Regions from separate parts of the Telluria sp. GW821-FHT07G12 genome, predicted to be linked through region 1. Evidence: predicted binding sites of a transcription regulator. Region 1 holds the regulator's gene; the other holds the start of a gene.

The links. Region 1 encodes LexA, which represses DNA repair genes until DNA is damaged. Its sites were predicted from a motif close to ACTGTATNNNNATACAGT; they were not measured.
Region 2: a site for LexA is predicted at 3,753-3,770, ahead of recA (recombinase RecA). Genes of this name have one in related genera too.

Annotation. Positions count from the first base shown of each region.
Region 1 is NZ_JBWKQA010000001.1:448,285-462,732, reverse strand. It holds gene AC07PE_RS02255 (phosphoribosylanthranilate isomerase) at 1-260, shown strand, start outside; gene trpB (tryptophan synthase subunit beta) at 244-1,488, shown strand; gene trpA (tryptophan synthase subunit alpha) at 1,506-2,306, shown strand; gene AC07PE_RS02240 (hypothetical protein) at 2,416-2,688, shown strand; gene AC07PE_RS02235 (DUF6624 domain-containing protein) at 2,688-3,491, shown strand; gene AC07PE_RS02230 (ASCH domain-containing protein) at 3,488-3,880, shown strand; gene accD (acetyl-CoA carboxylase, carboxyltransferase subunit beta) at 4,013-4,885, shown strand; gene folC (bifunctional tetrahydrofolate synthase/dihydrofolate synthase) at 4,959-6,251, shown strand; gene AC07PE_RS02215 (SPOR domain-containing protein) at 6,263-7,273, shown strand; gene AC07PE_RS02210 (CvpA family protein) at 7,278-7,766, shown strand; gene purF (amidophosphoribosyltransferase) at 7,776-9,299, shown strand; gene AC07PE_RS02200 (cystathionine gamma-synthase family protein) at 9,348-10,586, shown strand; gene AC07PE_RS02195 (hypothetical protein) at 10,659-10,784, shown strand; partial or broken gene AC07PE_RS02190 (hypothetical protein) at 10,818-11,441, shown strand; gene AC07PE_RS02185 (tetratricopeptide repeat protein) at 11,505-12,260, shown strand; gene lexA (transcriptional repressor LexA) at 12,334-12,975, opposite strand; gene rpsF (30S ribosomal protein S6) at 13,256-13,639, shown strand; gene priB (primosomal replication protein N) at 13,669-13,953, shown strand; gene rpsR (30S ribosomal protein S18) at 13,974-14,264, shown strand; gene rplI (50S ribosomal protein L9) at 14,298-14,448, shown strand, end outside.
Region 2 is NZ_JBWKQA010000001.1:1,556,392-1,570,839, reverse strand. It holds gene AC07PE_RS07275 (sodium:solute symporter family protein) at 1-1,099, opposite strand, end outside; gene AC07PE_RS07270 (DUF4212 domain-containing protein) at 1,096-1,404, opposite strand; gene AC07PE_RS07265 (sensor histidine kinase) at 1,394-2,953, opposite strand; gene AC07PE_RS07260 (response regulator) at 2,950-3,642, opposite strand; gene recA (recombinase RecA) at 3,834-4,910, shown strand; gene recX (recombination regulator RecX) at 4,931-5,386, shown strand; gene AC07PE_RS07245 (DUF2889 domain-containing protein) at 5,706-6,263, shown strand; gene sucC (ADP-forming succinate--CoA ligase subunit beta) at 6,347-7,516, shown strand; gene sucD (succinate--CoA ligase subunit alpha) at 7,534-8,415, shown strand; gene AC07PE_RS07230 (pilin) at 8,717-9,202, shown strand; gene AC07PE_RS07225 (O-antigen ligase family protein) at 9,260-10,723, shown strand; gene AC07PE_RS07220 (flagellar brake protein) at 10,720-11,436, opposite strand; gene AC07PE_RS07215 (S9 family peptidase) at 11,568-13,652, opposite strand; gene AC07PE_RS07210 (DUF4214 domain-containing protein) at 13,787-14,448, shown strand, end outside.

The sequences.
Region 1 (14,448 bases):
GTGGCGCAGGAAAGGTTTTCGATTGGTCTCTTATTCCAAAAGAGCTCGCGCCTCGGGTCGTTTTGAGTGGTGGCTTGAGCGTGCAAAACGTGACTAGCGCGGTGATGCGCGTACGCCCCTTTGCGATCGATATCAGCAGTGGTGTCGAGGAAAGCAAGGGGATCAAGGATGCCCGCAAGATTGCCGCGTTTGTCGACGCGGTGCGGGTTGCCGATGCATCACCCGATATGAGCGAGTCACACCATGGAGAACACCCCTAAAGGTCTGTTCAAGACCCCGGAATACCAATTGCCGGACGCCTCCGGCCACTTCGGCCCCTACGGCGGCAGTTTCGTTGCCGAGACCCTCAGCCACGCGCTGGCCGAGCTGAATGAAGCCTATTCCCGCTACAGCCAGGATCCCGAGTTCCTGGAAGAGTTCCGCTACGAGCTGGCGCACTTCGTCGGCCGCCCCTCGCCCGTGTACCACGCCAAGCGCTGGTCGCAGCAGGGCGCACATGACGGCCTTGGCGCCCAGATCTACTTCAAGCGCGAAGACCTGAACCACACCGGCGCCCACAAGATCAACAACGTGATCGGCCAGGCGCTGCTGGCAAAACGCATGGGCAAGCCGCGCATCATCGCCGAGACCGGCGCCGGCCAGCACGGCGTCGCCACCGCCACCATCTGCGCGCGCTTCGGCCTCGAATGCGTGGTCTACATGGGCGCCGAGGACGTCAAGCGCCAGGCCCAGAACGTGTATCGCATGAAGCTGCTGGGCGCGACCGTGGTGCCGGTGGAAAGCGGCTCCAAGACCCTGAAGGACGCGCTCAACGAAGCGATGCGCGACTGGGTCACCAACATCGAGAACACCTTCTACATCATCGGCACCGTGGCCGGCCCGCATCCTTACCCGATGATGGTGCGCGACTTCCAGTCCGTGATCGGCGAGGAGTGCCGCGTGCAGATGCCGCAGATGACCGGCCGCCAGCCGGACTACGTGGTCGCCTGCATCGGCGGCGGCTCGAACGCGATGGGCATCTTCTACCCGTATATCGACGAAGCCGGCGTGAGGCTGGTCGGCGTCGAGGCGGCGGGCGAAGGCATCGACAGCGGCAAGCACGCGGCCTCGCTGACCCAGGGCTTCCCCGGTGTCCTGCACGGCAACCGCACCTACCTGCTGCAGGATGCGAACGGCCAGATCATCGAGACGCATTCGGTGTCGGCTGGCCTGGACTACCCCGGCGTCGGCCCCGAGCACGCCTGGCTGAAGGACATCGAGCGCGCCCAGTACGTCTCGATCACCGACGACGAAGCGCTGCAGGCCTTCCACGACTGCTGCCGCATCGAGGGCATCATCCCGGCGCTGGAATCCTCGCACGCGATCGCCTACGCGGCCAAGCTGGCGCCGACGCTCCCTGAAGACCAGATCATCCTGGTGAACCTGTCCGGCCGCGGCGACAAGGACATGCACACCGTGGCGCAGCGCGCCGGTCTGAATTTCGGCTGATCGGGGAGAACAAGAACATGTCCAGAATTGAAAGCACCTTCACCTCCCTGAAAGAGCAGGGCAAGACGGGCCTGGTGACCTTCGTCACCGCCGGCGACCCCGGTCCCGACGTCACCGTCCCCATCATGCACGCGCTGGTCGAAGGCGGCGCCGACGTGCTGGAACTCGGCGTCCCGTTCTCCGATCCGATGGCGGAAGGCCCGGTGATCCAGCGCGCCTGCGAACGTGCTCTGGCCTTCGGCATCAGCATGAGCGACGTCTTTAACTATGTGAGCGAGTTCCGCAAGACCAACCAGCACACGCCGGTGGTCCTGATGGGCTACGCGAATCCGATCGAGCGCATGGGGCAGAGCGAATTCATCCGCCGCGCCAAGGCCGCCGGCGCCGACGGCGCCATCGTGGTCGACTATCCGCCCGAGGAGTGCGAGGCCTTCGCCACCGAGATGAAGGCGAACGACCTCGACCTCATCTTCCTGCTGGCCCCGACCTCGACCACGAAGCGCGTGCAGCAGGTGGCGCGCCACGGCAGCGGCTTCTCGTATTACGTGTCGCTGAAGGGCGTCACGGGCGCGGGCGGCATCGACACCGAAGACGTGGCGCGCCGCGTGGCCGCGATCCGCGAGCACGTCAAGCTGCCGATCGGCGTCGGCTTCGGCATCCGCGATGCGGAGACTGCGAAGTCGGTGGCGGCGGTGGCGGACGCGGTGGTGATCGGCAGCCGCATCATCCAGGAGCTGGAGAACACGCCGAAGGAGCAGGGGCCGGAAGCAGTGCGGGCCTTCGTGGCGGGGATCCGCTCGGCGCTGGACGCCCGGTAAGCGGAGCGCTTACTGCAGCATCTCGACCGGGGCCATGCGCCCCGGTTTTCATTTTCTTTATTGCAATTATCAGCTACATTGTCGCCAGTGCAACTAAAGTCATGTCGACATGAAAACCCAGATCGTCCACGTTTCGAAACTGCAGACCTCAAAAGTGATGGCCGTGCTTTACCTGGTCATTTCGCTTCCCATGATGCTGATGGCAGCCGTGCCGATGCTGCTCGCGCACCAGCCGGTGCAGTGGGGCATGCTCTGGTGGATGCCCCTGCTGTACGCCATTTTCGGCTTTATCTTCACTTTCATCGGCGCCTGGATTTATAACGGCATCGCCGGCCTGATGGGCGGCATCGAGTTCACCCTCGCCGAGCGCGGAGAAGACTGATGCGCAAAGCCGCCGGCTTCGCGGTCATCGCGTGGATGCTCGCCGCGCCCGCGTTCGCGGTCGAATTGTCCGGCGCCATCCGCAGCGCGAGCGGCACGCTGCCGCCATCGATCGAGATGTTCGGCGACCGCCAGGACAATCTGCCTGCGATCGTCGGCAAGGTCGAGCACGGCCGCTACCGCATCGTGCTGCCGGATGTCGGCGTGTTCCGGCTGCGCCTGAAGGCGCCGGGCTGGGACGCCGCGCCGAAGACGGTCTGGGACCCGAAGACCTTCGGCGACCTTGACTTCCTGCTCTATCCGGCCAGGGTCCCGGAGCCGGAACTGGCGGCCGAGCTGATCGCGCTGGGCAAGCAGGACCAGGCCGTCCGTCCGAACGTCAACGGCACGATCGACCCCGAACTCATCAAGCGCATGAACGAGGAAGACGCCAGGCGTGAGCAGCGCCTGGGCGCCATCCTCGAGGCGAAGGGCTGGCCCGGCATCTCGATGGTCGGGCACGAGGCGGCTAGCAGTGCCTGGCTGATCGCCCAGCACGCCTCGCCGGCCTTCCTGAAGCGCTGCGTGCCGCTGATGAAGGCGGCGGTGGAGAAGGGCGAGATGGTGCCCAGCCAGCTGGCGCTGTCGGTGGACCGCGACCTCATGAACGACGACAAGCCGCAGATCTACGGCAGCCAGCTGCGCTGGAGTACGGGCAGCAAGCCTGCGCTGCATCCGATCGCCGACCGAGAGCACGTCGACGGGCGCCGCGCGGCGATGGGCCTGGAGCCGCTGGCGCAATACCTGAAGCACTTCGAACAATGAGCCGCCTGAAACGCCTGACCTTCTGGGGTGCCGACGAAGACGACGACAGCCTGCCGCGCGCCGTGATCGAAGGCCGCAAGACCGTCACCGCCGACACCGTCGAGGACTACTACAAGCCCTACGGCGAATACGGCGACGGCAGCTACGCGGCCGGCGACCTGATCGAAGTCTACGACCTGAAACAGCGTCTGCGCTGCCTGATCCGCGCCACCAAGGTGCAGACCATCCGTTTCGGCGATATTCCCGAGGACGTGTGGCGGGGCGAGGGCTTCGCCAGCGCCCGCGAATTCCAGCAAGTCCACATAGCCTGCCTGCCGCAATACCAGCTGCACGACAATTTCGAATTCGTTACCTTGCATTTCGAGCTGGTCGAAGCCATTCAGCCTTGATAGGCGTGAAAGCCGCATCTGGCCTGGCTTTCAAGCTTGTCCAAATGGCAAAAGAATTAGAGCAAGCATTCGACAAGAGGGACTTGACCGGCTACACTACCGCCAATTCTGAATAGCCGCAAAGGAGAACACATGAGTTGGTTGGAAAAACTGCTGCCCCCACGGATCCAGCGCTCCGATGCCGCCAAAAAACAGACGATGCCCGAGGGCCTGTGGGTCAAGTGCCCGTCCTGCGAAGCGGTGCTGTACCGGACCGACCTCGAGTCCAACCTGCACGTGTGCCCGAAGTGCAGCCATCACATGCGCATCCGCGCCCGCGCGCGCCTCGACGCGCTGCTGGACGAAGGCGGCCGCTATGAGATCGGCCAGGACGCGCTGCCGGTCGACACCCTGAAGTTCAAGGACAGCAAGAAGTATCCGGACCGTCTCAAGCAGGCCATGGAAGCGACCGGCGAAACCGACGCCCTGATCGTGCAAGGCGGCTCGATCATGAGCCTGCCGGTGGTCGTCGCCTGCTTCGAATTCGAATTCATGGGCGGCTCGATGGGTTCCGTGGTCGGCGAGCGTTTCGCGCGCGGCGCCCAGGTGGCCCTGGAGCAGAAGGTGCCCTTCATCTGCATTACCGCCACCGGCGGCGCACGTATGCAGGAAGGCCTGCTGTCGCTGCTGCAGATGGCGAAGACCACCGCGATGCTGACCAAGCTCTCCGAAAAGAAGCTGCCTTTCATTAGCGTGCTGACCGATCCGACCATGGGCGGCGTGTCCGCTTCGTTCGCCTTCATGGGCGACGTCGTGATCGCCGAGCCGAAGGCCCTGATCGGCTTTGCCGGTCCGCGCGTAATCGAGAACACCGTGCGCGAAAAGCTGCCGGAAGGCTTCCAGCGCGCCGAGTTCCTGGTCCAGAAGGGCGCCGTCGACATGATCGTCGACCGCCGCAAGATGCGCGAAGAAATCGCGCGCCTGCTGGCCCTGCTGCAAAGCCAGCCGGCCGACGTTCTCGCTTAATCCATCGAATAAAGGGCGGCAAAAGGGATGCTGTTCCAGCCGCCCTTTGCCGCCTTTCCGCCCTCTCATACCTATGCTCCCCACCACCTTGCCCGACTGGCTGGCGCTGCTCGAGTCGCGCCATGCCGAGACCCATATCGACATGGGCCTGGACCGCGTCCGCGCCGTCAAGGAGCGCCTGAACCTGGCCTTCTCCTGCCCCGTGATCATGGTCGCCGGCACCAACGGCAAGGGCTCCACCTGCGCCATGCTGGAAGCGATGCTGCTGCAGTCGGGCTACCGCACGGGCCTGTACATCAAGCCGCACTTCCTCGACTTTAACGAGCGCGCCCGCATCAACGGCGAGATGGCCAGCGACGAAGCCCTGGTCTCCGCCTTCGACGTGGTCGAGAACGCGCGCGGCGACATCGACCTGACCTATTTCGAGTTCACCACGCTGGCGATCTGCCAGCTGCTGTCGACCAGCGAGATCGACGTCGCGATCCTCGAAGTCGGCCTGGGCGGACGCCTGGATGCGGTCAACGTGATCGACGCCGACGTCTCCATCGTCACCAGCATCGACATCGACCACAAGGACTACCTGGGCGACACGCGCGAAGAGATCGGCTTCGAGAAGGCCGGCATCTTCAGGCCGGGCAAGCCGGCAATCTGCAGCGATCCGCAGCCGCCGGCCTCTCTCATCAAACATGCCGAAGACGTCAAAGCCGATCTGTGGCTGATCGGCCGCGACTTCAACTACCAGGGCGACAAGCAGCAGTGGGCCTACGGCGGCCGTTCGCAGCGCCGCAACTCGCTGGCCTATCCGGCCCTGCGGGGCGCGAACCAGCTGCTGAACGCCTCGGCCGCGCTGGCCGCGCTCGAAGTGCTGCGCCTGCGGCTGCCGGTGGGCGCCCAGGAAGTACGCGCCGGCCTGGCGATGGTCGAGCTGCCGGGACGCTTCCAGGTACTGGCAGGCCGTCCGACCACGGTGCTGGACGTGGCCCACAACCCGCACGCCGCGGCGACCCTGGCCCAGAACCTCAGCAACATGGGCTTCCACCGCTTCACCTATGCGGTGTTCGGCATCATGCAGGACAAGGACATCGACGCCGTCATCGAGCACATGGCGCCTTACGTGGATCACTGGTGCGTGGCGGCGTTGCCGTCGCCGCGCTCGGCGAATCCCGACGAACTCGCGAAGAAGCTCGAAGCGAAGAAGCCCGCAGGGGCCAAACCGGACGAATTTTCGGTGACGACTTTCGCCGATCCGGGCGCCGCCTTCCAGGATGCAACTAGCCGCGCCGGACAGGATGATAGAATAGTGGTCTTTGGCTCCTTCTATACCGTGGCCGGCGTGATGGCGGCCCGTAAATCCTCTCTTCATTGACCTGACAACGCATGGGCTTGTTCTCGTTCTTCGGTAAAAACAAGCAAGGCCGCGCTGCCGAGGACAGCGGCCGTTTCTACAGCAAGGACGACGACGCCCCCCTCGGCGAGCGCGCCCGTTCCAAGCGCGCCTCGAGCGCGGGCGCTGTCGCCGGCAGCACGCGCGGCCGCGGCACCGGCAACGACCCGCTGCTGCCCGAGAAGAAGCGCGCGCGCCGCCGCCTGGTGGGTGCTATCGCGCTGGCGCTGGCGGCCGCGGTCGGCCTGCCGATGCTGCTCGATTCCCAGCCCAAGCCGCTTGCCGGCGACATCGCGATCCAGATCCCGGCCAAGGACAAGGCGGCGCCGCTGCCGGTGCCAGCCGAGCCTTCCGCTGCGCCGGCTGCCGAAGCCGCCCGCGGCGTGAAGGCCGTGGCAGCCGAAGACAGCGTCGACAAGGGCGAGGAAGTGTTGAGGGATGAGCCGAGCGTGACGACGGTGGCCAGGCCTGCCGCCAAAGCGCCCGCCGTCGTGGCCAGCGCGAAGCCGCCGGCCGCGATCGACCTGCCGAAGCCCGAACACAAGCTGGAAGCGCCGAAACCCAAGGCGGAGCCCAAGCCGGAACACAAGCCCGAGACCAAGCCGGATCACAAGGCGGACAGCAAGGCCGAGCACAAGCTGGCGGACAAGACCGACAAGGCCGACAAGGCCGAGAAACCGGTCAAGCCGAAGAGTGAAGACAAGCCGGCCAAGCCGCACGACGAGTCGCGCGCGCTGGCCATCCTCGAAGGGAAGGCCGACAAGGCCGAGAAGCCCGCCGAAGCCGCTTCGCAGAAGGTCGTGTTGCAGGTGGCCGCCATGTCGAGCCAGGAAAAGGCCGCCGAACTGCAGGCCAAGCTGCAAGGCGCCGGCATCAGCTCGTACACGCAAAAATCCGGCGAACTGGTCAAAGTTAAGATCGGTCCGCTCAGCAAGGAAGAAGCCGAGAAAGTGCGCGCCAAGCTGGGCCGCATCGGCCTGTCGGGCTTCCAGACCCCCGCTTGAAGCCGTGACGATTTTCGATTACATCGTCCTGTTCATCCTGATCTCGTCGGTCGTCATCAGCACCATGCGTGGGCTGGTGAAGGAAATCCTGTCCCTGGTGGGCTGGGTTGCGGCCTTCGTGGTGGCGAACGCCTTCGGCGCGAAACTGGCGCCCATGCTACCATCGGTGATTCCGGGCGAGTCGCTCAGGCTGATCGTTGCCTTCATCGCACTGTTCCTCGGCGTGCGAGTACTGATGGGTCTGCTGGCGCTGGCGATCGGCGCCCTGATCGAGGCCACCGGCCTGTCGCTGGCCGACCGCGGACTCGGCGGCCTGTTCGGACTCGGCCGGGGCATTGTAATCGTGCTGGCTGGCGTCATATTGTGTGGAATGACTTCCATCCCCCAACAAGATTTCTGGAAAAACGCGTTGCTCTCTCCCATGGCGGAAACCGGGGCGCGCACAGTCAAGCCTTTTTTGCCCGCTGCCTTTGCGCAGCACGTTCAGTTTTAGGAGCACTCCATGTGTGGCATCGTCGGCGTCGTCTCGCAAGCCCCCGTCAACCAGTTGCTGTATGACGCATTGCTGCTGCTGCAGCACCGCGGCCAGGATGCGGCCGGTATCGCAACCAACCACAGCAGCATGTTCTCGATGTACAAGGCCAACGGCCTGGTGCGCGACGTGTTCCGCACCCGTAACATGCGTTCGCTGCAGGGCAATTCCGGTATCGGCCACTGCCGCTACCCGACCGCCGGTTCGTCCAGCGAAGAGGAAGCGCAGCCGTTCTACGTCAACGCGCCCTTCGGCATCACCCTGGCGCACAACGGCAACCTGACCAACCAGGAACAACTGAAGGACGAGCTGTTCCGCATCGACCGCCGCCACGTCAACACGGGCTCCGATTCGGAAGTGCTGCTGAACGTGCTGGCGCACGAGATCCAGACCGCCGCCAACGGCTATTCGCTCGATCCGGAAGCCGTGTTCAAGGCGGTCGCCATGGTCCACAAGCGCGTGCGCGGCGCCTATGCCGTGATCGCGCAGATCGCCGGCCACGGCCTGCTGGCCTTCCGCGACCCCTTCGGCATCCGTCCGCTGTGCCTGGGCGTGAACGAAACCGAGAACGGTCCGGAATACCTGGTCGCCAGCGAATCGGTGGCGCTCGAGGGCCTCGGCTTCCGCTTCGTGCGCGACATCGCGCCGGGCGAGGCGGTCTTCATCGACGACGCCAGCCAGCTGCATGCGCGCCAGTGCGCCGAGAACCCGTCGCTGAATCCCTGCGCCTTCGAATACGTGTACCTGGCGCGTCCGGACTCGGTCATCGACGGCGCTTCGGTCTACGCGACCCGCCTGCGCATGGGCGAGTACCTGGCCGACAAGATCCGCCAGGAGATCCCGGTCGAGGAAATCGACGTCGTGATGCCGATCCCGGATTCCTCGCGCCCGGCCGCTATCCAGCTGGCGCTCAAGCTCGGCGTCGAGTACCGCGAAGGCTTCATCAAGAACCGCTACATCGGCCGCACCTTCATCATGCCGGGCCAGGGCATGCGCAAGAAGTCGGTGCGCCAGAAGCTGAATGCGATCGCGTCCGAGTTCAAGGACAAGAACGTGCTGCTGGTCGACGACTCGATCGTGCGCGGCACCACCAGCCGCGAGATCGTGCAGATGGCGCGCGAAGCCGGGGCCCGCAAGGTGTTCTTCGCCTCGGCCGCGCCGCCGGTGCTGTACCCGAACGTGTACGGCATCGACATGCCGACCCGCGACGAGCTGATCGCCCACGGCCGCACCGTCGAGGAAGTCTGCCGCGAGATCACGGCCGACCGCCTGGTCTACCAGGACATCGAGGCGCTGAAGAAGTCGATCATGGACGTGAACCCGGCGCTGACCAGCGTGGAGGCGTCCTGCTTCGACGGCGTCTACATCACCGGCGACATCTCGCCGGAGTACCTGGACAAGCTGGAGAGCCATCGCCACAAAAGCTCGGGCAAGTCGTCCGAGGACCTGGTGCGGACCCAGCTGAATCTGAACCCGCCGGTAGCGGCTGAATAATTCCTGCGCGGGCGCTCTGGCGCCCGTTTTCATTTGTACGGTACGAACATGAGCGACAAGAACAACTACGGCTTCACCACCACCATCCTTCACAACGACCGCCGCAAACCCATCGAGCAGGGCTCGCTGCACAAGCCCATCCACACCTCGGTGGCCTTCGGCTACGGCGATGCGCGCCAGCTGGCCTCGGTCTTCCAGGGCAAGGAGCCGGGCTTCCGCTACGGCCGCCAGGGCAACCCGACGGTCGCCGCGCTGGAAGACAAGATCAGCAAGATGGAAGATGGCGTGGCCACCCTGTGCTTCGGCACCGGCATGGCGGCGATCGGCGCGCTGGCCCAGGCGCTGCTGAAGGATGGCGACCATGTCGTCTCGTCCTCCTTCCTCTTCGGGAATACCAACAGCCTGTGGAATACGGTGGCGGGGCAGGGCACCGAGGTGTCCTTCGTCGACGCCACGGACGTCGCCAAGGTCGAAGCCGCGCTGCAGGACAACACGCGCCTGGTGTTCGTCGAGACCATCGCCAACCCGCGCACCCAGATCGCGGACCTGGCGCGCATCGGCCAGCTGTGCCGCGAGCGCGGCATCCTCTACGTGGTCGACAACACCATGACCACGCCCTGGCTGTTCCGTCCGAAAGCGGTGGGCGCCGGCCTGGTGGTCAATTCGCTGACCAAGTCGATCGGCGGCCATGGCATGGCCCTCGGCGGCGCCCTGACCGATACCGGCCTGTTCGACTGGAGCACGTATCCGAACATCGCCGCGAACTTCCGCAAGCAGGCGGCAAGCGCCCAGGGCATGGCCCAGCTGCGCGCGAAATCCCTGCGCGACTTCGGCGCCTCGCTGGCGCCGGAAGCCGCCCACCACATCGCCGTCGGCGCCGAGACCCTGGCGCTGCGCATGGACCGCACCAGCGCCAACGCGCTGGCGCTGGCCCGGATGCTGGAAGCGGACGAGCGCGTGGCTGCGGTCCACTACCCGGGTCTGGCCTCGCACCCGCAGCACGGCCTGGCTACCGATCTGTTCCGCGCCTACGGCTCGCTGTTCAGCTTCGAGCTGAAAGAGGGCATCGACTGCTTCGACTACCTGAACCGCCTCAAGATCGCGATTCCGGCATCGAACCTGGGCGATACGCGCACCCTGGTGATTCCGGTCGCGCACACGATCTTCTTCGAGATGGGCCAGGAGCGCCGCGCCAGCATGGGCATTGCCGAGTCGCTGATCCGGGTGTCGGTGGGCATCGAAGATACCCCCGATCTGGTGGAAGATTTCCGATCGGCATTACCCTGATTGCATTGTCATAAAGTAATCACACATCTATCATCGTCTTACCTACATATCTGTATCCAGTGAGGAGAGACGATGAAACGACTTGTATTTACCCTGCTGATGCTGGCGGCCGGCGCGGCCTTCGCCGACGACCTGGGTGACGCGGAAAAAGCCTTGCGGGCGAAGGATTACGGCAAGGCATTCCCGATGTATACCTAGCTCGCCAATGCCGGCAATACCGAAGCACAGTTCCGGCTGGGCGAGATGTACTGGTATGGCGACGGTACCGCCGTCGACATGGCCAAGTCGCAGAGTCTGCTGCAGAAAGCTGCGGCAAGCGGCCACAACGGCGCCAAGGAGGCGCTGGCCGTCCTGCAGAAGCGCGAGCAGCGCGCCGCCGATCTCGCTTACTGGACCAGTGGCTACAAGGGCGAAGACCTGGTGTCGGGCAAATACGCCTGTCCCATGCCGACGATCCCGGCCGTGTCCAAGACCAATGCCGAAATCAAGGCCGTCAGCGAAGCCATCGCGAATTGGGAAACCTGCTACAACGACTTCGTCGCCGGGGTCAACCAGCTGCCGCCGGCCAACAAGCGCATTCCGGCCGACGTCCTGCAGCTGATGAGCCCGCGCGAAGCGGAGCAGGCGATTGCCCACGTCGACGATACAACGGTTGCCGTCATCACCCGCCGCCAGAACGATGCGCTGAGCTTCAGCTCGGAGCGTGACGCCTGGCACAAGGCGACCAATGAGTTCGTCCTTGCCGCGAATTCAAAGCAGGCGTCGAACAAAATGCTGATAGAAGCCGAGAACAGGCAATTCGAGGAAAACAACCGCAAGTTTAATAACGCCTCGCCCAGCGTCATGAAAAAGTGAGTCGGGTTGAGCTGGCAGGGCTGTGCGGGTATGATGAATTTCCTTTTTCACAGCCCTGTTTCCATGAAGACTCTCCTGTTTTGCGTGGCCCTGCTGGCGGCCGGCGGCGCCTGCGCCGATGAGCTGGCCAATGCGGACGCCCTGTTCGCCAAAAAGGCTTATCCCGAAGCCCTGCAGAAATACACCAAGCTGGCGAACGCCGGCAATGTGACGGCCCAGCAGCACGTGGGCGAAATGTATTTTTATGGAGAGGCAGGAACCATCGACGAAGCCCAGGCCGAGGCCTGGTTCCGCAAGGCGGCCGCCAAGGGCAATCCCAGCGCCATCGCTTCACTCGAGCTGATCGCCAAGCGCGTGGAGCGCCGCAAGGACATCGACTACTGGATCACCCAGTACGACGGTTCCGAATTCCGCACCGGCCAGTACCGCTGCCCTGTGCCGCGCTTCCCGTCCGTCTCCAAGCAGAACGAGGAGATCGACCGGATCTGGGCCAACATGAAAGCATGGCAAGATTGCCATAACGCCCTGGTCCAGGCGCTCGTCGACGCCAATCCAGGCACCAAGCTGATCCCCGCCGACATCGTCAAGCTGATGACCAAGCCCGAGATCGAAAACGCCGGCAAGCACCTGAATCAGGTGATCGAGAATCTCGCGGAAACTGTGCGGGTCAAGGGCAAGCTGGTGGTGGCCGATTTCGGCGCATGGCGGGATGCCACCGACGCCTGGATCAAGGAGCACAACAACATCGTCAACAGCACGCCGACGCCGGAACGCCAGCACGAGCTCGAAGAGCGGCGCCAGAACCGCGGAAACCTGTAGGGAAGATGTCAGGAACGCCCGGTGCAAGACCGGGCGTCTGAAGAGAGGTGCTTAGTGCCAGCTTAGTGCCGGCTTAGTGCCACGACCGCAGAAGGCCGACAGCCAGGCCTTCCAGCGCGAACTCGTCGCTGTGCGGATCGACCGTGATCACGGAGAAGTCCGGGTTTTCCGGCAGCAGTTCGATGGTGGCGCCGTTCTTGCGGTAGCGCTTGACGGTGACTTCATCGCCGATGCGGGCAACCACGATCTGGCCGTTCTTGGCTGAATCCACTTTCTTGACAGCCAGGAAGTCGCCATCGCAGATGCCGGCATCGCGCATCGACCAGCCTTTTACCTTCAGCAGGAAGTCGGGCTTGGCCGAGAACATGGCCGGGTCCACCGAGTAGGTGGTCTCGACGTGTTCCTGGGCCAGGATGGGCGAACCGGCGGCGACGCGGCCGACCAGCGGCAGCGACATCAGCAGGGCAGCCGGGACGACCGGTACGGGGACGGTGTCCGCCGCCGCGCCGACCAGGCGGATGCCGCGCGAGGTGCCGGGAGAAATTTCGATCGCGCCCTTGCGCGCTAGGGCTTGCAGGTGTTCCTCGGCGGCGTTGGCCGAGCGGAAGCCAAGCTCCTGCGCGATTTCGGCGCGGGTGGGCGGAAAGCCGGTATTGTCGATGGCTTCCTTGATCAGGTTGAGGATCTGTTCTTGCCGTGCGGTGAGCTTAAGCATGTTCGATAGGTGTAAGTAAAGGAGCGTCTCGAGCGACACCCGACACCCTGTATTTTTGTACAGTATTGCGCCGGGCGCAAGGGGAATCCGTCGCTTTTGCCGCTTTTTTTTGCTTGGCGGGCACAGCCGATAACAACAGGGCAAGCGGGCAAGCTGGCGGGCACCGCAGATGGTGATTGAGCTCTTGACGTTTTTGCGGTTATAATGTCGGGCTTTCCCTTCCCACACTCGTCTTGACGCCGAGGTGGGCATTTGTTTAAACGTCCTTAAGGAGTGTTGCATGCGTCATTATGAAATCGTGTTTATCGTCCACCCGGACCAGAGCGAGCAGGTCCCGGCGATGATCGAGCGCTACAAGACCACCGTCACCTCGCGCGGCGGTAACATCCACCGCGTCGAAGACTGGGGCCGCCGTCAAATGGCTTACCAGATCCAGAAGCTGCCGAAGGCACACTACATCTGCATGAACATCGAGTGCGACAACGAGACCCTGGTCGAGCTGGAAACCGCATTCAAATTCAATGATGCCGTGCTGCGTCACCTGACCGTCAAGATGAAGAAGGCCGAAACCGCACCGTCGCCGATGATGAAATCGGTCCAGCGCGAAGACGCAGCCAAGAGCCATCGCGCCGAGCAGGCAGCCGCTCCGGCCGCAGCCGCTTAATTTCTTCGGAAAGTGAAGCGCAGAGGGCAGTGAACGAGCTGTTGCTGGTCGCAAGCATCGCGGAACGCGATACCTTGCGGTATACCCCGGCCGGCATCCCCATCGTCAGCGGCATCCTGTTACATGGATCGCAGCAGCTGGAGGCAGGGATTGCCAGGCAGGTCGAGTTTGAAATCGCCGCGCTTGCCGCGGGAGATATTTCAGGCCGGTTTGCCGATGCCGAACTTGGTGCCGTGTACCAGTTCAAGGGCTTCCTCGCGAGGAAGAACCGCAACAGCAAAGCCCTGGTGTTTCACATCATTGAATTCATTTAGATTAGATACAGGAGCCAAAAATGGCATTCGGTAAAAAGTTCGACAAAAACAAGGCCAAGGAAAAACTGAAGCGCAAACAGCAGAACCCGCTGTTCAAGCGTAAGAAATTCTGCCGCTTCACCGCAGCAAACGTGGAACAGGTTGACTACAAAGACGTCGACACCCTGAAGGACTTCGTCCAGGAAAACGGCAAGATCATGCCGGCACGCCTGACCGGTACCAAGGCGCACTACCAGCGCCAAGTGGACACCGCCATCAAGCGCGCCCGCTACCTGGCCCTGCTGCCGTACACCGACCTGCACAACGCTTAATCGTCGGTCACGACACGTATACTGGAGAATAATATGCAAGTCATCCTGCTGGAAAAAGTCGTCAACGTCGGCAACCTGGGCGACGTGGTCAAGGTCAAGGACGGTTACGCACGTAACTTCCTGATCCCGCAAAAGAAAGCCCGCCGTGCAACCGAATCGGCCGTGGCCGAGTTCGAAGTCAAGC
Region 2 (14,448 bases), 1.1 Mb from region 1:
CATGCGGCTCGGGCGGCTGGGCGCGGGCGAGGTTGGCTGCCCGCTGTTCGGTCCACAGGCGCGCGGCTTCCTCGGCGGTGCGCGGATAGGCGATCAGCTCGCGCTCGGCGTTGCGCACCTCGCCCAGCGAGGCATTGCGGCCGCGCGCCTTGTCGAGGCGGCGCTGGACGTCGATGCGGCCGGCTTCCCAGGACTGCGGCAGCGTGGCCAGCCTGGCGGCGTATTCGTCGGCTTTCGCCTGGAAGCGCGCACGCACCTCCAGCTCGCGCGGATCCTGGGCCAGCTGGGCCTCGCGCTTGGCCAGCTTGGGCAGCACCGAGCCGTAGGCCACCTGCGGCACCGGATTGCCGGCGAACTTCATGGACAGCCACACGGTCGGGATCGAAAAAGCGACCAGGATGATGATGTACTGCGCCACCTGGGTCCAGGTGATGGCGCGCATCCCGCCCAGGAACGAGCAAACAAGAATCGAAGCCAGACCGAGGAAGATCCCGACCGAGAAATCGACGCCGGTGAAGCGCGAGGCGATCAGGCCGACCGCGTAGATCTGCGCCACCACGTAGGTGAAGGAGACCACGATGGTGGCAGTGACCGCGAGCGCGCGCACCACGTTGCCGCCGTCTTTACTCCCATCGTCGCTGCCGCCGTAGCGCGCGGCCAGGAAGTCCGGCACCGTGTACTGCGCGAACTTGCGCAAATAAGGCGCGATCAGCAGCGCCACCAGGCAGTAGCCGCCGGTCCAGCCCATCACATAGGCCAGCGCGTCGAAGCCGTGCAGATAGAGCGTGCCGGCGAGGCTGATGAAGCTGGCCGCCGAGATCCAGTCGGCCGCCGTCGCCATGCCGTTGAACAGGGCCGGCACCCGCCGTCCCGCCACGTAGTACTCGGACACGTTCGAGGTGCGCGCCACCACGCCGATGATCGCGTACAGCACGATGGTGGCGAACATGTACAGGTGGCCGATCCACTGGCGCGGCATGCCCTCGTTTTCGAGGATGGTCAGGGCCACCAGGAACAGGGCCAGGCAGGCCGTGAACCACAGGTAGTAGCGCGACAGGCGGCGGAAGTAGCTGCGGGGCTTGGTCTTGTTGGTGTTCACGCGCCGTCCCTCAGCATGCGCACGAACTCGCGGTCGAGTATCCGCATGCGCCAGGAGTAGGCGCCGAGGATGGCCAGGTAGATCAGCGAGGCGCCCTGGGCCGCCAGGTAGAAGGACAACTGCCAGCCGAACACCGACAGATGCGCCAGGTCGCGCGCAAAGAATACGGTGCCGAAGCCGGTGGCCAGCCACAGCCCGAGCAGGACCAGGACGAGCCGGCGCGTGCGCGACCAGTGCAGGGCGCGCGCGGCGACGATGCGTTCGCGCGACGGGGGAGGGGAGGCGGAGGCGCTGTCAGTCGGCATCGGGTTCTAGCGGTGCGGGTGGTGGCGGGAAGGTCAGCCGGAACAGGCTGCCCGGGTATTTCTTCTGGATGCTGCGCGGGTTGTTGAAGATCTCGATCTCGGCGCCGTGCTGCTGCGCGATCTCGCGCACGATCGCGAGGCCGAGGCCGGAGCCTGGCGCGTTGGAACCGAGGATGCGGTAGAAGCGCTCGAACACGCGCGGACGCTCGCCCGGCGCGATGCCGGGGCCGGTGTCCTCGACCTCGAGCAGGGGCAGTCCGGCATCGCTGCGCACGCGCACCGTCACGCTGCCGCCCGGCGGGGTGTAGCGCAGCGCGTTGTCGATCAGGTTGGACAGCAGCTCGCGCAGCATCATGGCGCTGCCCGCGATTTCCACCGCGCCGTCCGGGTCTTCGTAGCCGAGGTCGATCTCGTGGACGAAGGAAGCCGTCACCCAGTCCTGCACCACGCTGCGGGCGAGCGCCGCCAGGTCGAGCGGCTCCAGCGCCAGGCCGGCATGCGGCTGGTTCTCGGCGCGCGCCAGCGCCAGCAGCTGGTTGACCAGGCGCGTCGCCGATTCCGAGCTCTTCGCCAGCTGCTCCAGCGAGCGGTGGATCTCGTCCGGATCGACCTGGCGCAGGGCCAGCTCCGACTGCATGCGCATGCCGGCCAGCGGCGTCTTCATCTGGTGCGCGGCGTCGGCGATGAAACGCTTCTGGGCGTCGATCGTGTGCGCCAGGCGCGCCAGCATGTCGTTCAGCGAACCGACCAGCGGCGAGATCTCTTCCGGTACCTGGCGCGAATCGATCGGCGACAGGTCGTCCGGCGGCCGCGCGCGAATCCGCTCCTGCAGCTGGGCCAGCGGCGACAGTCCCCGCGACAGCGCGAACCAGACCAGGGCCAGGATCACGGGCAGGATGATGAACTGGGGCAGGATCACGCCCTTGATGATCTCGTTGGCCAGCTGGGCGCGCTTTTCCAGCGTCTCCGCCACCTGCACCAGGGCCAGGCGCGGTTCGGCATTCACGGCGCCTGCATCAAGCAGCGGCTGCAGGTTGACCCAGGCATAGGCGACCCGCACCGGGGTGCCGTGCAGGTTCTCGTTGCGGAAGTGGACGCGGCCGCTGCGCTCGGCGTCGTCCGGCGGCGGCAAGGGCAGTTCGCGGTCGCCGTCGACGACCTCGTTGCGGGGGCCGGTGACCTGGAAGTAGACGCTGTCGACGTCGTCGGCGCGCAGGATGTCGCGCGCGCTGCCGGGCAGGCGCGCCACGACTTTGCCGTTCACTTCCTTGACCTGCTGGGCGAGCACGGTGACGTTGTCTTCCAGCGCGTGGTCGAAGGGTTGATTGGCGATCGATTTCGCCACCAGGTAAGTGATGGCGATGCTCATCGGCCACAGCAGCAGCAGCGGCGCCAGCATCCAGTCGAGGATCTCGCCGAACAGCGAGTGCTGGATGCTTTCTTCGGGCTCGGGGCGCGGCGGCACATACACGGGCTCATACCCGGGTTCGAGCGCTGCCTCGTAGCCGGGGACGGGCTCGGTAGCGCGGCGCCGCTTCAGGGATTTCACGTGGCCGTCTTGCGCGCGCCGTCGGAGTAGCGCTCGAGGCAGTAACCCAGGCCGCGCACGGTGGCGATGCGGATGCCGCCGGTCTCGATCTTCTTGCGCAGGCGGTGCACGTAGACCTCGATGGCATTGTTCGACACTTCCTCGCCCCATTCGCACAGGTGGTCGACCAGCTGTTCCTTGGACACCAGGCGCCCGGTGCGCGCCAGCAGGATCTCGAGCAAGCCGAGTTCGCGCGCCGACAGGTCCAGCATCTGGTCGTCGATGTAGGCGCTGCGGCCGACCTGGTCGTAGGCCAGCGGGCCGTGGCGGATCACGGTCGAACCGCCGCCCTGGCCGCGCCTGGTCAGGGCGCGCACCCGCGCCTCCAGTTCCGACAAGGCGAAGGGCTTGGCCATGTAGTCGTCGGCGCCGGCGTCGAGGCCGCCCACGCGCTGCTCGATCGAATCGGCGGCAGTGAGGATCAGCACTGGCAGCAGCGAGCCGCGCGCGCGCAGGCGGCGCAGCACGTCCAGCCCGGACAGCTTCGGCAGGCCGAGGTCGAGGATCAGCAGGTCGAACTCCTGGGTCGAGAGCGCGGTGTCGGCGTCCTGGCCGTTCTTGACGCAATCGATGGCATACCCGGATTGGCGCAGAGAGCGCGTCAGGCCATCGGCGAGTACGCTATCATCCTCGGCTAGTAAAATACGCATCTCTGTTACCCCCGGTTTGTTGGTTGGACCCAGCTTACTTGCATATTGTGTGTGATCTTTCGCAACGTGTCGATTACCTCAAACATCAGTAAATATCGCTTGCCAAAACCACTGGGATTTTATACAGTACTTCCTATTGAAAACGCGCGAGCGGCCCTTATCTTGGTTCACTCTAGGACAGAAAGAAAGTTATGGACGACAAAAAATCCGCAGTAAATGCAGCTGAGAAGGGCAAGGCGCTGGCAGCAGCCCTCGCGCAGATCGAAAAGCAATTCGGCAAGGGCTCGGTCATGCGCATGGATGCCAATGCGCCGGTCGAGGAAGTGCAGACCGTGTCCACCGGCTCGCTGGGCCTGGACATCGCCCTGGGCGTCGGCGGCCTGCCGCGCGGCCGTATCGTCGAGATCTACGGCCCGGAATCGTCGGGTAAAACCACGCTGACCCTGCAAACCATCGCCCAGATGCAGAAGCTGGGCGGCACCTGCGCCTTCATCGACGCCGAGCACGCGCTGGACGTCGGCTATGCGCAGAAGCTGGGCATCAAGCTGGACGAGCTGCTGATCTCGCAGCCGGACACCGGCGAGCAGGCCCTCGAAATCACCGACGCGCTGGTGCGCTCGGGCAGCGTCGACCTGGTGGTCATCGACTCGGTGGCGGCACTGACGCCGCGCGCCGAGATCGAAGGCGACATGGGCGACTCCCTGCCGGGCCTGCAAGCCCGTCTGATGTCGCAGGCACTGCGCAAGCTGACCGGCTCGATCAACCGTACGAACACCCTGGTGATCTTCATTAACCAGATCCGTATGAAGATCGGCGTCATGTTCGGCAGCCCGGAAACCACGACCGGCGGTAACGCGCTGAAGTTCTACGCCTCCGTGCGCATGGACATCCGCCGTACCGGTTCGATCAAGTCCGGCGACGAGGTGATTGGTAACGAAACCAAGGTCAAGGTCGTCAAGAACAAGATCGCGCCGCCGTTCAAGGAAGCCCACTTCGACATCCTGTATGGCGAAGGCACTTCCCGCGAAGGCGAGATCATCGACCTGGGCGTGGACAACAAGATCGTCGAGAAGTCGGGTTCGTGGTACAGCTACGGCGGCGAGCGTATCGGTCAGGGCAAGGACAATGCACGTCAGTTCCTGAAAGACCGCCCGGCCCTGGCACGCGAGATCGAAAACAAGGTCCGCGCTGCCCTGGGCGTGCGCGAACTGGCGCCGGTCGCTGCCGGTGAAGCGCCGGCCGCGGCTGCCGCTGTCGACGAAGAGTAATCCTCTTTGCCGACGCTCCAGTGAGGCAAGTACTGAGCTTGAAAGCTCGCGCATTGAAGTATCTGTCAATGCGCGAGCACAGCCGGCTCGAGCTGGGGCGCAAGCTGTCGCGCTATGCCGAGGAGGGTGACGATGTCGAAGCCCTCCTCGATTTCCTTGAAAAGAACAACTGGCTGTCGCAGGAACGGTTCGCCGAATCCCTGGTGCACCGCCGTGCCGGCCGCTACGGCAACAGCCGCGTGCTGGCCGAGCTCCAGCAGCATGGGGTGAAGGGCGAGGATCTTGACGAGCTCAAGTCCGGCCTGAAGGAAACCGAAGTTGCCCGCGCCCGCGAAGTATGGCGCCGCAAGTTCGACCGGGTCCCGCAGGACGCCGAAGAACGTAGTAAACAAATGCGCTTCCTCATGGCGCGTGGTTTTTCGCAGGGCGCGATCCGCAGCGCAATGCAGGGACGGGACGAGGACGACGACGAATAGTCGCGCACGCGCCGCCGTTTCAATAGATCGCTTCATCGCTGAGGCCCAAGCGCACAGCGTCATCCGCCGATGTGCCGCCGACCGGCACACCTCCTCAACGGCGGAATGACGCTGTGCGCTTGGATTGCAACAATTCCCCTTATCTTCCTTGTAAAACTGCCTACAAAAATGGCAGCCGGGTGCATCCGCCACCGCCCTGTGCTAAACTTTCATGGTTTAAGCAGCGCCGCAAGAGCGGTTGTTGCCGTAGAAGCTGCGGCAACGTGCATCAGGCACAACGGCTGCATACTTTTTTCGCCGCATTCCGGCATTGGTGTTTATGCCCCTGTCATCCCCCGCTCCGCGTAAGCTAAGGCACACGCGCGCCATTACCGTCGAAGCGTACGCGCGCGACGATGGGCTGTGGGACCTCGACGCCTGCATCCGCGACATCAAGACCCACGATATCGAACTGCCTTCCGGCCATCGCCCGGGCGGCCTGCCTGTGCACGACCTCAAGCTGCGCGTGACCATCGACCGCGACATGGTCATCACGGACGCCGAAGCTTCGTCAGATGCCGTACCCTATCCCGGTTATTGCGACACCATCGCACCCGCTTACAAGAAACTCATCGGCTTGTCGCTGATGAAACATTTCCGGCTGCACCTGAAGGACCGCCTGTCGGGCGTCCTCGGATGCACCCATTTGACCGAGCTGGCACAGGTCCTGCCCACCGCGGCAGTCCAGGCCTTTGCCGACGACGCCATGGAAAACCGCGCGGCTGCGCAAGCTGCCGAGCGTCCATATGAACTCGACCGCTGCCATGCGCTGCGCACCGACGGCCCCGCCGTCGCCAAGTACTACCCGCGCTGGGCCTTGAAGGTGGTATCGGGGTAGTATTCGCGCAGTAAAATTCGATCCGTGTAGATTTATTTGTTCAACCGTATTTCTAAATCAGTAACATAAGAAGGGAAGCCAGCATGAAAATCCATGAGTATCAGGGCAAAGAGATCCTCCGAAAGTTCGGAGTGACCGTTCCGCGCGGCATTCCGTGCATGTCGGTGGACGAAGCCGTCAAGGCAGCTGAAGAGCTGGGCGGCCCGGTCTGGGTAGTCAAGGCGCAGATCCATGCTGGCGGCCGCGGCAAGGGCGGCGGCGTGAAAGTTGCCAAGTCGATCGACCAGGTGCGCGAGTACGCGAACCAGATCATGGGCATGCAGCTGGTCACCCACCAGACCGGCCCGGAAGGCCAGAAAGTCCGCCGCCTGCTGATCGAAGAAGGCGCCGACATCAAGCAGGAACTGTACGTCTCGCTGGTCACCGACCGCGTCACCCAGAAGATCGTGCTGATGGCCTCGTCGGAAGGCGGCATGGACATCGAAGAAGTCGCGCACAGCAATCCGGAAAAGATCCACAACGTCGTGATCGAGCCGTCGGTCGGCCTGACCGACGCGCAGGCTGACGACGTCGCCCGCAAGATCGGCATCCCGGAAGGCTCGATCGCCGCTGCCCGCGCCAACCTGCAAGGCCTGTACAAAGCCTACTGGGAAACCGACTGCTCGCTGGCCGAGATCAACCCGCTGATCGTGACCGGCGACGGCAAAGTCATCGCCCTGGACGCCAAGTTCAACTTCGACCCGAACGCCCTGTTCCGTCATCCGGAAATCGTCGCCTACCGCGACCTGGACGAAGAAGATCCGGCTGAAGTCGAAGCATCGAAGTTCGACCTGGCTTACATCTCCCTGGACGGCAACATCGGCTGCCTGGTGAACGGCGCCGGTCTGGCCATGGCCACCATGGACACCATCAAGCTGTTCGGCGGCGAGCCGGCCAACTTCCTGGACGTGGGCGGCGGCGCAACTGCCGAGAAGGTCACCGAAGCATTCAAGATCATGCTGAAGAACCCGGGCCTGAAAGCCATCCTGGTCAACATCTTCGGCGGCATCATGCGCTGCGACGTGATCGCCGAAGGCGTGATCACCGCATCGAAAGCCGTCTCGCTGAAGGTGCCGCTGGTCGTCCGCATGAAGGGCACCAACGAAGACCTGGGCAAGAAGATGCTGGCCGACTCCGGTCTGCCGATCATCGCCGCAGACACGATGGAAGACGCAGCGAAGTCGGTCGTCGCCGCAGCTGCTGGCCAAGCCTAATTCGCAAAGGAAATAACATGTCGATTCTGATTAACAAAGACACCAAAGTCATCACCCAAGGTATCACCGGCAAGACCGGCCAGTTCCACACCCGCATGTGCCGCGATTACGCGAACGGCCGTGAAGCCTTCGTCGCCGGTGTGAACCCGAAGAAAGCTGGTGAAGACTTCGAAGGTATCCCGATTTTCGCAAGCGTCAAGGAAGCCAAGCAGAACACCGGCGCGACCGTGTCCGTGATCTACGTGCCGCCGGCAGGCGCCGCCGCCGCGATCTGGGAAGCCGTCGAAGCCGAGCTGGATCTGGCAATCTGCATCACCGAAGGCATCCCGGTCCGTGACATGATGGAAGTCAAGGACCGCATGGCCAAGGCCGGTTCGAAGACCCTGCTGCTGGGCCCAAACTGCCCGGGCCTGATCACCCCGGACGAGATCAAGATCGGCATCATGCCGGGTCACATCCACAAGAAGGGCCGTATCGGCGTCGTGTCGCGTTCGGGCACCCTGACCTATGAAGCAGTCGGCCAGCTGACCGCACTGGGCCTGGGCCAATCGTCGGCAGTCGGCATCGGCGGCGACCCGATCAACGGTCTGAAGCACATCGACGTGATGCGCATGTTCAACGACGATCCGGAAACCGACGCAGTCATCATGATCGGCGAGATCGGCGGCCCGGACGAGGCGAACGCTGCTCACTGGATCAAGGACAACATGAAGAAGCCGGTCGTCGGCTTCATCGCTGGCGTCACCGCCCCTCCGGGCAAGCGCATGGGCCACGCCGGCGCGCTGATCTCGGGCGGCGCCGACACCGCGCAAGCCAAGCTGGAAATCATGGAAGCCTGCGGTATCAAGGTAACCAAGAACCCGTCGGAAATGGCTCGCCTGCTGAAGGCCATGCTGTAATCGATCTGTTCTAGATAGTAGTAATGCAAATGGGGAGCTTCGGCTCCCCGTTTTTTTGCCGGCATGGCGACAATTTTCGGCAGATGGACAATTTTTGACATACCGGGCTGACAAAAATTGTCATACGGCAAGGGTAAAACTGACAAAAATTGGCGCTGGCATGGGGTTTTGATATCACCGTGCTAACGATTCCGCATGGAAACGACCTGGCACGGCGGTTGCATATAGTAAAGGGCAGAAGCAAGCAGCACCCGGACAAGCAGTGACCCTTTAAACGTAGTACCAAAACTGGAGAAAGACCATGAAAGCACCGAAAATGATGAAGAAAGCCGAAGCCGGCTTCACCCTGATCGAACTGATGATCGTTGTTGCCATCATCGGTATCCTGGCAGCTGTTGCTATCCCGGCTTACTCGAACTACACCATCAAGGCCAAAGTTGGCGCGGCTTTGAGCTCTGTTGCTTCGCTGCAGACCGCAGTGGCTAACTGCATCCAGGAAAACGGCGGCTCGGCAACCGGTTGCACCACTACGGCATCGGGTGCAGTGACCAGCATCCCGGTTTTCACCGCAACCAAAGAACTGGCTAGCGCATCGGTTACCAACGGCGCGATCACTGCAAACTTCGCTTCGACCGGCATTGGTAGTGGTGTTGACGGTACCGCTTTCACGATGACCCCGTCTGCTGTCGCAGACCAGACCACCATCACCTGGCGTGTCACCACCACCTCGACCAACAGCACCGCATCCCAGACCCTGACCAAGAACAGCGTCGGTTCCGGTACCTAATCTACCGTAGCGTAGCAAAGCCGCCCCAGGGCGGCTTTTTCTTTTTCCGAGGTCCATATGTCCAGCTCAGCACATCCGGTTCAACGCGCCTCGCTCCAAGCGGACCTACGTGGTAAATCGGCCACCCTGTTCGTCATTGCCGCCATGGCGGTGGGCTTCATGTGGTCCTCCGGCCACGACGACCAGCGTTGCGTCGAGCTCGTGCTGCTGGCCTTGCTGACTCCCCTCATGCTGGTACGAACAGGCATCGCTGACCAGCTCGCCTGGATCGGTCGGCCCGCCCAATACTGTCTCAGCGCACTTTTCATCTTCGGCGCTGTCTCGACAATGGCCGCATATTCACCGCGTCACGCACTCTATGAATGGTCGATGCTGCTACTCTTGCCGCTGGTTGCAGCGTTGCTTGCTGCCGAACTGGCCCGGGCAGGCAGCGCAGGCTTGCAAACCGTCCTGTGCTGGGTACTTGTCATCGGCATCCTGTACACCTTGCGTATCGCTGTCTGGTATGGAGCGTCGCTCGCCAGTGGCATCCAGCTCCACCCGTATGACCTGACCGTTGGCTTCAGCAATGTCCGGTTCTTCAATCACGTTCAGACCGTCCTGCTGCCGCTGGCCATCCTGCTCTCTACGCAGGCGCAGAAAGGCAGCTTCTGGCAGCGGTCGTCGTTTGCGCTCGCTGCATGCTGGTGGGCTTTACTGTTCGTCACCCAGGCGCGGGCAAGCGTACTCGGGCTGGGCGCCGGTTGCGTGTTCGCATTCGTAGTGCGCCGTGGCGATGCCCGCAGTTTCCTGAAGGCGATGGCGCTGACCGCACTGGCCGGTGTCGCCGTGTATGTGATTGTGTTCATGTTGCTGCCCATGCTCGCCGGATTGCAAGCCTTCAGTTCGGCCACGGACGTCATGCAGCGCACGGCTGCCGATCCGACCTCGCGCCGCAACCTGCTCTGGCAGCTGTCTCTCGAGCTGATCGCCGCCCACCCTTGGCTGGGTGTCGGCCCACAGCACTTCGCCCACGAAGGCGCCACGCTGAGCTGGGGCGCGCACCCGCACAATTTCATCATGCAGATCGGCGCCGAGTGGGGCCTGCCTGCCTTGCTGTGCCTGTTGGCCGCGATCGGTATCGGCATGCGGTCGCTGATCCGCAGCGGTAGCCGGATCGCGCAGGCCGACCTGTCCGCGCAGCAAACGCTGGCCGTCATGCTGGCGACGGGCGTCGCGATCCTGGTGGACGGCCTGTTCTCCGGCGTGATCGTCATGCCGCAGAGCCAGATGGCAATCGTGCTGTATCTCGGCTGCGCCGCCGGCTGGGTGAGGTCGCTGGATCAGGGGGCTGCGCCAAGCGCAGGCATGCCGCTGCGCTGGCTGAGTTCGGGCCTGGCTATTGTCGCGCTATGCGGACTCGCCTATGCGGTCGCTCCGAGTGTGGTCGCGCATGCCAGCCATGCCGAATTGACGCCGGCGGAGAAGGCGGTCAATCCCGGCACGCACTGGCCGCGCATCTGGGAAGCCGGCTACTTCTAGACGATGTTCTGCCGGTCCGCCAGCAGCACCTCGTAGGTCAGGTTCTGCAGCATCGTGTGGTGGACCGGGTCGAGCTCCAAGAACTGGACGCCGTAGGCGAACAGTTCGCTGCCGTCGGCCTCCTTGCGCAGCGAGTTGACGTTGCGCACTGCCGCCTGTGTCCGCACCCGCATTTCGCCGTCGCCGAGCGGCGAGGGCAAGCCGAATTCCAGCGTGATCTCGCCGCCGTGTTCCGGCAGGCTGGAGGCCGACTCGATGCGCGCGCCGCTTACGCTGACGTTGGTGAGCGCGCAGTTGACCGCCCGGCCATCCGTCTGCGGCGGCAGGACCTGGGCCGGAATGTCGACCTTGACCCGCATCGCCGCGCGCAGGCTGGTGCCCTGGATGGTATCGGGGAAGGACAGGTGGACGTAGAGCAGGGGCCGGTCGAAGACGCGCTGGACCGTACAGGCGAAGGAGCATACGTTCATGCCGGAGAAGACGCGGATAGTGATGCGCTCCCCTTCCACCAGCCCGACCGGCGTGCCGTTTTCCATCGGAACCTTGACGATCATGTACTCGTCCTTGACGTAGCCGATGAGCGTCGAAAAATACTGCACTGGCTTGATGCGCCGGTAGGTGATGAATTGCAGACGGACGCCGACCTGCAGGTTCATCGACTCGAACTCAAATTCCTTTTGCGCGAGTTCCCTTTCCGTTTGCATACTGCTCATCTTGTTTCCTGTGGTTTAACTTGCAAATTGGCAACCCAAGATGATATCACTGGAGCAATTTATATGCGCAATGGGTGCGAAAAAATGCCCGCACATGGCGGGCACTCCCATCAAGGCTCAAACAGCTCAACTCAGGGCTTGATGTGCTGGTCCAGCCAGCCGATCACGGTGTGATGCCACAGCACCGAGTTCGCCGGCTTGAGCACCCAGTGGTTCTCGTCCGGGAACACCAGCAGTTTGCTCTCGATGCCGCGGCGCTGCAGGGCCGTGAAGGTCGACAGGCCCTGGGCAGTCGGGATGCGGAAGTCTTTATCTCCCTGGACAACCAGCATCGGCGTCTTCCACTTGTTCACTTGCAGGACCGGGTTGAAGCGCTCGTGCTTTTCCGGCACCGAGAAGTAGGGGCCGCCGTTTTCCCAGTCGGTGAACCACTGTTCCTCGGTCGAGTAGGCCATGCCGCGGGTGTCGAATACGCCGTCGTGGTTGACGATGCACTTGAAGCCGTCCGACCAGTTACCCTCGATCCAGTTCATCATGTAGCCACCGTAGGACGCGCCCAGCGCGCAGGCCTTCGAGCGGTCCAGCCACGGGTATTTCGCGACCGCCGCGGCGATGCCTTTCTTGAGGTCCTCGAGCGGCTTGCCGCCCCAGTCGCCGCTGATGGCGTCGGTGAATTTCTGGCCGTAGCCGGTGGAGCCGTGGAAGTCGATGAACACGGTGGCATAGCCGGCGCCGGCGTACACCTGCGGATTCCAGCGATAGCTCCAGCCATTGCCGAAGCTGCCCTGCGGACCGCCGTGCACCAGGAAGGCGACCGGGTATTTCTTGCCCGGCTCATAGTTCCATGGCTTCATCACGTGGCCATAGACGGTGTCGCCGTTCGCGCCCTTGAACGAGAACTGCTCGTACTCGCCAAAGCGCACCTCGCCCAATTTGTCGGTGTTCACGTCGGTCAGCTTGACCGGATTGCTGGTGCCGAGCTTCATTGCGTACAGCTGGGCGCTCGAGGCCAGGCTGGCCTGGGTGAAGGCGACCGTGTCGCCGCGCACGTCGAAGCCGCCGATCGAGCCCTTGTTGGTCAGCGCCGTGACCTTGCCGCTGGCGGCGTCGATGGCGAACAGCTTGTGCTGGCCGATGTCCTCGGCGTCGGCGATCAGCGTCTTGCCGTCGCGGGTCCACTGGATGCTGCCCGGCGAGCGGTCCCAGCTCTCGGCGATGTTGCGTTTCTTGCCGGTGGCGAGATCGAGCAGGACGATGTGGTAGCGGTCGGCCTCGAAGCCCGGACGCGTCATCGACAGGTAGGCGAGGGTGCTGCCGTCCGGCGAGAACACGCCCTTGGTGTCCCAGGCGGGATTCGCCGCGGTCAGATTGCGCGGCGTGCCGCCCGTGGCCGGTACCGAATACAGGTCGAAGTTGGTCGACCAGGCTTCGCTCTTGCCGGCGATGCGCACCGAGAACACGACGGTCTTGCCGTCCGGGCTGAAGCTGAATTCCTCGCGGTCGCCGAAGGGTTTCGATGGGACGTCGCCGTCCAGCGAGCCGGACAAGCTGACAGGGGCGGCGCTCACGCGGCCATTGGCATCCATCGGCACCGAGTAGAGCACGGCGTTGCGGCCGTCGGCCCAGGTGTCCCAGTGGCGCACGAACAGGCGATCGTAGACCTGGCCGGTGGCCTTGTCCTTCTCTTTCGCGTCGGCCTTGGCCTTGGTGCAGGCGAGGTCCGGGCAATCGCGGAACACCGACATGCTGATCGCGATGCGGTCGCCAGCCGGTGAGACGCGGTAGGCGTCGACGTCGACCGGCATGTTGGTCACCTGCACAGGTTCAGCTGACTGCGCGCCGCCATTGGCCGGCACACGCCAGACTTGCGACGATCCCGAGCGGGCGGACAGGTAATAGATGGCGTCACCGCTGGCCGACCATTCCGGATCGGTGCTGCTGGCGGCGTCCGAGGTCAGGCGCTGCGGCTTGGCGTTGGCGGCGCGCAGGTCGATCAGCCAGAGGTCGGTGTGGCCCTTGTTCTTCGCCATGTCGGTGCCGCGCACCGTGTAGACGACGCGGCTGCCGTCCGGCGAGACCGCTGGGGTGCCGATGCGTTCCATCGTGACCAGGTCTTCGACCGTGAAACCGCGCGGTGCGGCGGTAGCGGCCATCGGGATGGCAGCGGCGAAGGTCGCGGCAACCGCGGCTGCCAGGGCTAGCGTACGTACATTCATCCTGTCCTCGTGCTTCAGTGAAAGGGAGCAATTTAACACGCGGAAAGCATGAAGGGGAGGGCGCAATGATTGGTGAGAATGTTGAACATTTATCCGTCTAAAATCCTGAAGATCTGGCCCAGCAAGGACAAGACATGACGACGGTCACCATCAAACTATCGCAGGATGCCGCCGACAAGCTGCAGGCGATCCAGAACGCCAAGCTGGTGCAGAACCCGATCTTCAACGGCCTCTATACGGGGCTGAAGGAGCTGAGCCACAATGCGGCCAGGGCGCCGGTCTCCTCGGCCACCTTCTTCAACGGCCTCCTGCACATGGACGAGACGGATGGCGCCGTCGAGACGTATCTGAATATCGCCATGGCCGATCCCACCGCCACCCAGGGCAGCGCCACCGCGGGCGCCTACGACTACTACAAGCCGGGCGCAATGCGGGTCTCCGGCGACGGTGTCCTGAACTACGACTACAAGCTCCTGTCTTCAGCGGCAGGCAACACGCTGATCCTGAGTCCGTCGGCCAAGGCCTCGGTCTACAACACGCTGAACTTCGCCACGCTGCTGTCGCCCGACAACGCCGCTTACGATCCGGTATTCGGCAATCTCGCGCTCACCGCCCGGGGCAAGTTGGCTGTGCCGAGCTCGGGCGTGCCTGTCGGTGGCCTGTCCCACATCGAGGCGACCGGCGACAAGTTCCTCAAGTCGGCGGTTGCCGACGGCAACTTGACGGTGCTGGACGTATCGCACATCGGCGACGGCGCGACAGCCAACGCGGTCTCGGGTTTCCTGAATAGCTACAG